Regions from separate parts of the Neobacillus niacini genome, predicted to be linked through region 1. Evidence: riboswitches for the same ligand, from Rfam matches in the RefSeq annotation. Region 1 holds a riboswitch; each other region holds the start of a gene.
What was found. Region 1 has a riboswitch for cyclic di-GMP ahead of ACN6MT_RS28335 (anti-repressor SinI family protein). Riboswitches for the same ligand answer to the same signal wherever they lie in the genome.
Positions count from the first base shown of each region.

Region 2: it holds a riboswitch for cyclic di-GMP, as region 1 does, so the genes downstream of both, ACN6MT_RS07945 (DUF3789 domain-containing protein) here and ACN6MT_RS28335 (anti-repressor SinI family protein) in region 1, are expected to answer to the same signal.
Region 3: it holds a riboswitch for cyclic di-GMP, as region 1 does, so the genes downstream of both, ACN6MT_RS26630 (ATPase, T2SS/T4P/T4SS family) here and ACN6MT_RS28335 (anti-repressor SinI family protein) in region 1, are expected to answer to the same signal.
Region 4: it holds a riboswitch for cyclic di-GMP, as region 1 does, so the genes downstream of both, fliM (flagellar motor switch protein FliM) here and ACN6MT_RS28335 (anti-repressor SinI family protein) in region 1, are expected to answer to the same signal.

Region 1 is NZ_CP183883.1:5,772,489-5,774,688, reverse strand. Features, by position in the region: gene hutH (histidine ammonia-lyase) at 1-352, shown strand, start outside; gene ACN6MT_RS28340 (hypothetical protein) at 378-542, opposite strand; cyclic di-GMP riboswitch class I at 1,153-1,240, shown strand; gene ACN6MT_RS28335 (anti-repressor SinI family protein) at 1,273-1,422, shown strand; gene ACN6MT_RS28330 (helix-turn-helix domain-containing protein) at 1,480-1,809, opposite strand; gene map (type I methionyl aminopeptidase) at 2,016-2,200, shown strand, end outside.
Region 2 is NZ_CP183883.1:1,685,222-1,687,421, forward strand. Features, by position in the region: gene ACN6MT_RS07935 (glycoside hydrolase family 32 protein) at 1-40, shown strand, start outside; gene ACN6MT_RS07940 (carbohydrate kinase family protein) at 113-1,060, shown strand; gene ACN6MT_RS07945 (DUF3789 domain-containing protein) at 1,151-1,273, opposite strand; cyclic di-GMP riboswitch class I at 1,315-1,398, opposite strand; gene ACN6MT_RS07950 (C39 family peptidase) at 1,488-2,200, opposite strand, start outside.
Region 3 is NZ_CP183883.1:5,420,469-5,422,668, reverse strand. Features, by position in the region: gene ACN6MT_RS26640 (spore germination protein GerPB) at 1-231, opposite strand, end outside; gene ACN6MT_RS26635 (spore germination protein) at 249-473, opposite strand; cyclic di-GMP riboswitch class I at 703-789, shown strand; gene ACN6MT_RS26630 (ATPase, T2SS/T4P/T4SS family) at 996-1,604, shown strand; gene ACN6MT_RS26625 (YisL family protein) at 1,683-2,042, shown strand; gene ACN6MT_RS26620 (ubiquitin-like small modifier protein 1) at 2,159-2,200, shown strand, end outside.
Region 4 is NZ_CP183883.1:1,704,427-1,706,626, forward strand. Features, by position in the region: gene ACN6MT_RS08030 (flagellar hook capping FlgD N-terminal domain-containing protein) at 1-238, shown strand, start outside; gene ACN6MT_RS08035 (flagellar hook-basal body complex protein) at 255-1,079, shown strand; cyclic di-GMP riboswitch class I at 1,269-1,355, shown strand; gene fliM (flagellar motor switch protein FliM) at 1,470-2,200, shown strand, end outside.

The sequences.
Region 1 (2,200 bases):
ATCAGAAAATAAAACACTAGCACACCCAGCAAGTGTCGATTCCATTCCATCTTCTGCAAATCAAGAAGACCATGTAAGTATGGGAACGATTGCCTCTAGACATGCCTATCAAATTATTCAAAATGCCCGAAGAGTGCTGGCGATTGAACTAATTTGTGCCATGCAGGCGGTTGAAATTCGCGGAATAGAAAAAATGGCCAGCCAGACCAAGAAGGTGTACGAGAAAGGAAGGGAACTGGTTCCTTCGATAAAGAAGGATCGGATTTATTCTAAAGATATCGAAATGGCTGCGGCAGGTCTAAAAGAATGGAACTTAAGGAAGCTCCTTCAAAAAGCGGATAATGTAAAATAAGTAAAAAAGGCGTGAAATTCACGCCTTATTCTACGTCTTTCGTTTCCACTCTATTCTTAAATGCTTCTTGAACTACAATAAACTCCTCATCCCCAATGGCATCCTTAGAATGTTTTTCAACTAAGTTATCTTTAGGCAAATTTCCAGGATGACCTTTCTTTTTATGGTTAAAATGTTCTCCACGTGCCAAATGAAACACTCCTTTCGTCTTCGAATGTATCATTCCCAAACGAAGGAAATTTATTAGTGAAGATAGAAGGAGAGAGGATTATTTATCTTCTACTTTTTCATCAGACTTTGCAGGCTTGCACATACGATCTAGAAGGTAACCAAAAAACACCATAAAGGCAATTGGAATAGCGTAATTCAACACATGAATGGTTGTCATTGATCTGGATCACCACCATTATTTGAATATTTATAATATTTAGTATATTTTAAAGGTAATAATAGAAGTTGTCAATTGTCACAAAATAGACAAATTTCACTGTATTTTCTTTTGTAGCATTTTAAATAAACTTCATATAGGTACAATAACCTAATTTCGACTGTAAGCACTTCTTTTTTTCAATAAACTTCCATCTGATTAGTTGAAGTTCGAACGTATGGAAAATTTTCAATTGATTTTTTGTAGAAAATTGAATTATTTTGTGTTAAAAAAAGGTTAGAAAAATTGAAATATCTGACAAAAAACAACAATATACTATAAAAGTACTATATATAATAAATAAAGTAATGAGGAATTAGGAATACTTGTCTATTTAATATACTGAATAATCAATGATTTATGTGTAATATGAAACAGAAAAGGGCAAACCTATTGAAAAATTGGGACGCAAAGCCGAGGATCTAAGGTATAACTTTTACTATGATGGCCGGGCTGCCTGGAATACGAATATGTATTTTGGGAGTGAGCGAGAGTGGCAATAGCTGATAGTATCAACAATGGAATGGACGCAGAATGGTTAGCTCTTATTTTAGAAGCAAAGGAGCTAGGAATATCAAAGGAGACAATTCTTAATTTCCTCCATCAGAACGAAGTCAGAGAGGGCGTACTTAAGAATCGCTGATTTACATAAAAAAAAACAAAGCATACTACAAAAAAACAAGTAGTATGCTTTGTTTTATTATTCGTTATTATTTTGACCAATTCGCCACTTATTGAATTCAATAAAATCACGGAATTGTTCCTTTGAAACACCTGATTCCATCGCTTCTTTTACAATGTTCATCCAATCACTATCTAATTCTTCTTTATTAATGTGTTCATTTATTAAATGATCAACAGGAACGTTTAATACAGAAGAAATTTTTTCAAGGAATTGAATAGATGGATTTCTTTGCAGGTTTCTTTCAAGAGAGCTTAAATAAGATTTAGCAACTCCAGCCTGCTCCGCAAGTTCTGATAATGACATCCTTTTTTCTAACCGTAGTTTTTTAACACGATCACCTATCATTGGGCTCACACACCTATTTTTATTATGGCTGTAATAATTTTATCAGAAAAGCTGAGAAAGTTCCATATTAAGAACATGTTATTAGTACAAAAATACCCCTCAATATCGAAAACTTTTTGAAAAAATGTTAGCTTAGCGATAATATTAAAGTGTGTTTCCAATTCTATAAGAATACATAAAAATAATATAAAAAGGTTGGGAAGATCATGATTGTTCTTAAATCACAGCGAGAAATTGAGGCAATGAAAAAAGCAGGGGAAATTCTAGCTTCATGCCATAAAGAAATTGCCAAACGAATAAAACCTGGTATTACAACATGGGAAATTGATGAATTTGTTGATGATTACCTTTTAAAGCATGATGCTACCCCACAGCAAAAGGGATATAAAGG
Region 2 (2,200 bases), 1.9 Mb from region 1:
TATAAAATTAACGGAACTTGATTCCATTTGGAGCAGGTAGGTTTAAACGTATGAGAGCTCTAATCGGCAGTAATAGATTAGAGTTTTATTTGTTAAAGGGAAGGTGTGTAGAATGAGTTCATCCATAATATGTATTGGTGAATTACTAATCGATTTTTTCTGTACCGATGTGGACATTAATTTAATTGAAGGTCAAAATTTTCAAAAGCAAGCAGGGGGTGCTCCTGCAAATGTTTGTGCCACAATTGCAAAATTAGGCGGGACCGCACTATTCTCTGGAAAAGTTGGAAATGATCCGTTTGGACATTTTTTAAAAAAGACACTGGATGACGTGAAGGTAGATACATCAATGGTCGTATTTGATGATTTCCACCCAACCACATTGGCTTTTGTATCCTTACAGGCCAACGGTGAAAGAGATTTTGTGTTTAACCGAGGAGCTGATGCCTTTCTAGTGGAGGAAGAACTTAATTTTGAAAAGCTAAATGAGGCTGCTATTCATCATTTTGGCTCAGCAACGGCTTTATTAAATGACCCTTTTCAATCGACCTATTTTCAGGTAATGAATCATTCAAAGAAACAAGGAAAGTTTATTTCATTTGATCCTAATTACCGAAAAGATCTTTGGAAAGATAGTGTTCCAACCTTTATTGAATTAGCCAAAAAAGGGGTCGCTTTAGCTGATTTTGTAAAGGTGAGTGATGAGGAATTAAAACTTATAACGGGGAGCAGTGATTTGGCTGAAGGCACAGTATTCCTTCATGAATTAGGTGCAGCAGTAGTCGCTGTAACATTAGGCAGTGAAGGGACCTATCTATCTAATGGGCACAGTAAAGAAATTGTCCCTAGCATAAACGTAACTTCCATTGATTCTACAGGTGCTGGTGATGCATTCGTTGGTGCAACATTATACCAATTCGCAAACGAAAATCCAACAATAGAAGATTTTGAGGCACTTAAAAAAATTATTTCGTTTAGTAATAAAGTGGGTGCATTTGTCTGTACCAAGGTTGGTGCCATTTCTGCCATACCAACGATTGAAGATATCTTGCGACCTTAATGTGATTAAATAGTGCAACTTATATCTAAGCATAACAAAAAGACGATTCTTCCCCCTCGAATCGTCTTTTTCCTTATTTTTCCGGCTATGTTAGCTTTCCTTTGATATAGAAAGTTCTATTCGTTGGTCGCCTCTTTTGGATGCTGTCATTAGGCTCATGATGACCAGCATTGTGGTAGACCCTATTGTTACACCTGCAATAAAAGTTAACATTGTTTTTCCCCCATCTTTACATAATCGTAGAAGGATTCATATTCGGTAACTGGCTAGCCTTGTATATCACTTTAGCCCCTCTAGTTTTGCGTCATCACCTTTCGGTCATTTTGCCATTTCGTACGATATATGTTTTTTATTTTTGGTGAATTCATCTTAATACTACCATGTATCGGCAATTTCTTACAAAAAGTTTAATCTTTTACCAAAAATTTTATTTAGGTGCAATCACGATAGCTTGTGAACCCATCTGTTCCCAAGCTGCAATAAACTTTTCTCGATTAACCTGTTTGTTTTTTGTTCCATAGGGATCGTTAAGATAGATATGGTTTTGGTCGTAGCCGGTAATGACGACGCTGTGCATGTTAAACGAAACCCTAACCGACCCTTGTGGGGTGGACCATGTTTGGAAACTTTGTATGGGTGCAAAGTTGGTTGTCGTAATCACCCAAACAGGCAGACCCTGGCTAACCTTTTCCAGAATGGAGGAAAAAGGATAGTTTGATAGATTTTGAACCATTAAATCGTTAGGGATATGAGTATTCGCCAAATAGAAAATCGGTCCATGGTAGACTCCTAACCCAGGCCCATCTTCCATATTGCCGGCAAAACCCATATTGGGATTTCCATTTTTACCATCTCCATATTGAAGAGGAACCCGTGGGATTTCTTCGGCTAGTCGATTTTTTGTCACATTAATTCCCCAATATTGCAGCAGCATTGCCAGACTGGTAACCTCGCAGCCATTAAATAACTGGGGTTCATCCATTTGATTAAGTAACGGTACATCCAATTGGATTTCCTCAGCCAACACCACTTTTGTGAAGGGAGTTGCCTTTGCTTCCTCTTCGTTACTTCCAGAGCCCACGTCTGCCAATATAGAAAAACATAAAACTATTAAACTGAAACCGTATATAACAACCCTTT
Region 3 (2,200 bases), 350 kb from region 1:
TTCTTCTCTCGAACCTGTACCTGATAATGGCACTGCGGGGCTGCCAGATTGCCCGGTCGTAGTCTGAGTACCTCCTGCAGTTGGTGCGGGCGTTGTAAAACCTCCTGTGTTATACAAATATGAGGCAGGTTTAATAATTCCAGCACTGCCAATCTGCAGGACAGAAGAATTTGTTATACTGCTAATTTTAATAAAGTTTATTTGAATGGATTGCTGGATATAAAAATTCATAAAAAACCAACCTTTCCTTAAGCATTAAGGAAGATTCCTTGATCAATACCATCTGAATCGTTTGTGTTCGTATTACTTAAATTATTATTATGAACATTTAAACTTTCACCCGTATTAAATGAACCAGCACCGGAGAAAGTTCTTGCAGATGAAAATGGCATAATTTTGTAGACATCTCCAATATGAAAAACGGAACTGCTGCCAAGTGATATGACTTGTGCAACTCCTACAATCGCTGGCATAAACAACACCCTTTACCTTTTTTCTCCTAATATCTTATGTATGGGTTGGTGTAATGTGATTCAATCGCCCAAATAAAGTAAATCCAACCTTAATTGGTTGGGAAAATTATAGAATTAGGTACAAATACCTATTTGTTTGTGAAAAATGATAAAATAGTAGGATATGAGATGAAGGCAAAAGGACTTAAGATAGATTTAAGAGATCAGTCGGAAATGTAAAAACACTGATTCTCGATAAAGGCAAAACTGGTGAAAATCAGTGACGCAAAGCTAAAGGGGCTAAGGTGCATTTGCACTACGCCAGCCAGTTACCGAAAGAACAGGGTGTTTTTCGTAGATAACAGCATTGTTTACATAGGTCTTTCTATGTACATTGTTGTACTTCATTTGTTAACCCCCCTTTCGGTAAAGGCGGGGTTGTTTTTATCTGTTTATCGCCCCCAGCCTAACCGTTCGTTCATATTTTCTTTAAGTTTTGTGAGTAAATTGGTTTTCAAAAAACAAACAAGGTGGGTGGAATCTATGGGGCTATTAAAACAAATCGAACAAAATCATCAGGGACAAGGCATTAATCACAAATTATACAATTCGGCTAGGCTGGCTAATAGAAAGTATTCCTGGAAACCTCTAGACTTACAGGATTTAATTTGTAACGGGACCATGTCAAAAGAAATGGCCCTCTTCCTCTGTACATGTGTGAGAGCTAGGTTAAATATCGTAGTGAGCGGAGGAACAGGTGCAGGTAAAACAACCCTTGCCAATGCCCTTTCTACTTTCATTCCAAGAGAGGAAAGGAATATTCTTGGAGATGTTCGTGGTAAAAATGTACGTGAAATACTTCGGAAAGAAAATAGAGGACTTGATGGTTTTCTTGCAACAGGACATTCCAGCAGCCCGCGTAATATGATTGACCGTTTGGAAGTCATTGCCTATCTTGAAGGGATGAATTTGGCTATCAATGCGATTAGGGAACAAATCGCTGGTACTATTGATATCATAGTCCACCTTTCACGCTTAAATGATGGAAAAAGAAAAATTACTAAGATAGCAGAGGTTCAAGGGATCAAGGATGACAATATTGTGCTTAGAGATATTTTTACTGTGAATCCACTAGAAGGTTCTTATTATTAGCTTTTCTTTAGGAATTTTGGCAATGCCTATGGTATGATAGTGTTGCTATAAGCTATTGATACATAGGAGGAAGATTAAATGATTCATGGTCACGTAACAGCTTGGGTACTAGCCCTAATTTTGTTTATTGTCGCTATATTTTTACTAAAAGGCGGGAAAGAAAAGGGCGCTAAAATTGTGCAAATGATTCTGCGTGTTCTTTATCTGTTAATCATTGCAACGGGTGTTGGACTTCTATTCATGGTGTCTAATATTGATTTGTTGTATATATTAAAAGCCGTAGTAGGCATTTGGGTTATTGGTTTATTTGAAATGATCCTTAGCAAGGTTGCACAAAATAGAAAAACTTCCGTTTTGTGGATACAGTTCGTTATCGCCTTCTTACTTGTATTGTATTTAGGATTTGATAAACTGCCTATGTCGATTTTTTACGTATAAGATTAGTTTGTTAGAAAGAGCTGTCGGTTTACCGGCTGCTCTTTTTTAGTTCAAAAAAAGATGACAAGAAGTGCAAATAGTTTTACTATTTAAGTAAGGGGAGAGGAGTGTTTGTTATGCTGGTAAGAGTGTTTGCAAATCTCCGGCAAATTTGCGGC
Region 4 (2,200 bases), 1.9 Mb from region 1:
ATTAGAACAGCTCTCCAACCTGAATAACTCGCTTACAGCCTATTTGGAATCCAGCAATAATTTAAGTCAATATTCTTATGTACTCGGAAATAAAGTCACATGGACAAACCCAGAAACCAATGTACAAGAGAGCGGAACGGTTACCGGGATTAATTATAAAAATAACCAAGTTTACTATAAAATTGGCGATCAAGAAATAGTATCAAGTTCAATACATTCAATGGAAATGAATCAATAAGAGGAGGAACAAAAACATGCTTCGTTCATTAAATTCAGGGGTATCCGGACTAAAAGGTTTTCAAACAAAATTGGATGTCATTGGGAACAATATTGCGAACGTTAATACAGTAGGTTTTAAAAAAGGCCGTGTCGTATTTGAAGATATTTTCAGTCAGACGATTAAAGGGGCAACGGGTCCAACGCAAACTGCAGGAGCGAACCCAGCGCCACTCTCAGGCGGGACAAATCCGATTCAGGTGGGCTTAGGAACAAGAGTTGGCAGCATTGATACTCTTCACACACCTGGAAGTCCAACAACTACGAATATAGGCACAGACCTTTACCTTGATGGTGATGCATTTTTTGTAGTCGAAAATGCCTCACAGAAGCAGTTCTTAACAAGAGCTGGGAATTTCACATTAGACAGCAGTAATAATTTGGTCAATCAGAATGGTATGTTTGTAGTCGGCCAAGATGGCGGAAAAATTACCATCCCAGATCAATACATTACGTTTTCCATTGATGCGAATGGCAGCATTATTGGTGTTAACCCGGATGGAACAAGTGAAGATACCGGTTTGAAAATTGGAACTATAGCAGTTGACAATCCAAAGGGGTTATTGAAAGCCGGTGGTTCGTTGTATTCTTTAACACCAAATGCTGATTCAGCCTCGATTGCAACGCTGCTCACGGAAGGAAGTAATGCACAAGTTATCGCAGGCGCACTCGAAATGTCAAACGTTGATTTATCCGAAGAACTAACTGAAATGATTACCGCCCAGCGTGGATTCCAAGCGAATTCTAAAATAATTACAGTTTCCGATCAAATATTAGAAGAATTGGTAAATTTAAAACGATAATAGATAAAGAGAGAGAATATCATTCGGGATATTTCTCTCTTTTTTTACATATTTTTCAATTTATATAGTGTATTTTGTTAAATTTTCGTAAACATTCGATTATATCCGTCATTTTATGGGGGTATTCTACAAAATATAATTGAAAATTAATAGTTGTAATGTTATGCTTTTTTTGTAATAAATTTAAAAAATTGAAAAAGGCAAACCTGAGGAAACTCAGCGACGCAAAGCTATAGGGGCTAAATTGTAATAACAGTAAGCCAGCCAGTTGCCGAAATATAGATTGTCCTAATCTATTAGTTTATTTAGCTATGGACGAGACTATTCTTCGGAGTAGTCTCGTCTTTTTTTGTTGGTCTTTTTTTACAGTGGAAGGGATTGTGTGATCGAATGGACTATCGTGTGTCAAATTCCCCAATTGGAAGTAACCCTGCAAATTTGAAAGTATATGATTTTAAAAAGGCATTGCGGTTATCGATGGATCAGGTACGGGTACTGACGAGAATCCATGAAAACTTTGCTTACCAGCTTGCATCCTTTATTTCATCTGAGTTACGTTCGTTTGTCCAAGTAGAGGTTACGACAGTTGAGCAAATGCTGTATGAAGAGTTTATTAACCAGCTGCCGGACACTACGATATTAAGTGTGTTTGAATCAGGTGAACAAGGAATCCGAATGGCGATGGACTTAAATCCTGAAATGGCTTTTGTGATGATTGATCGACTTTTAGGCGGGAAAGGAACAGCAGAGGAATGGGGACGTTCTACCTTAACTCCGATTGAAACCAATGTTTTAAAGCGTCTATTAGAGGGAGTCGTTCAAATCCTGCAAAAAGCTTGGAGTGATATTATGGTGCTCCCGATCAAGTTTTTGAACATGGAAACCAATCCCCAGTTTTTGCAATTGGGTATCCCAACGGAAACAGTCATCGTCATCACATTCCAACTAACAGTTGGAAAAGTGGAAGAAACGATACATCTTTGTATTCCATACATATTGTTAGAGCCGTTTATTCCTAAGTTATCCTCCCATAATTGGTACGGACATGGAAAATGGGTAAAAAATAAGGAAGAAAGTGAATTTTTACAAGGACAGATTGAGCATTTAATGGTTCCGGTTAT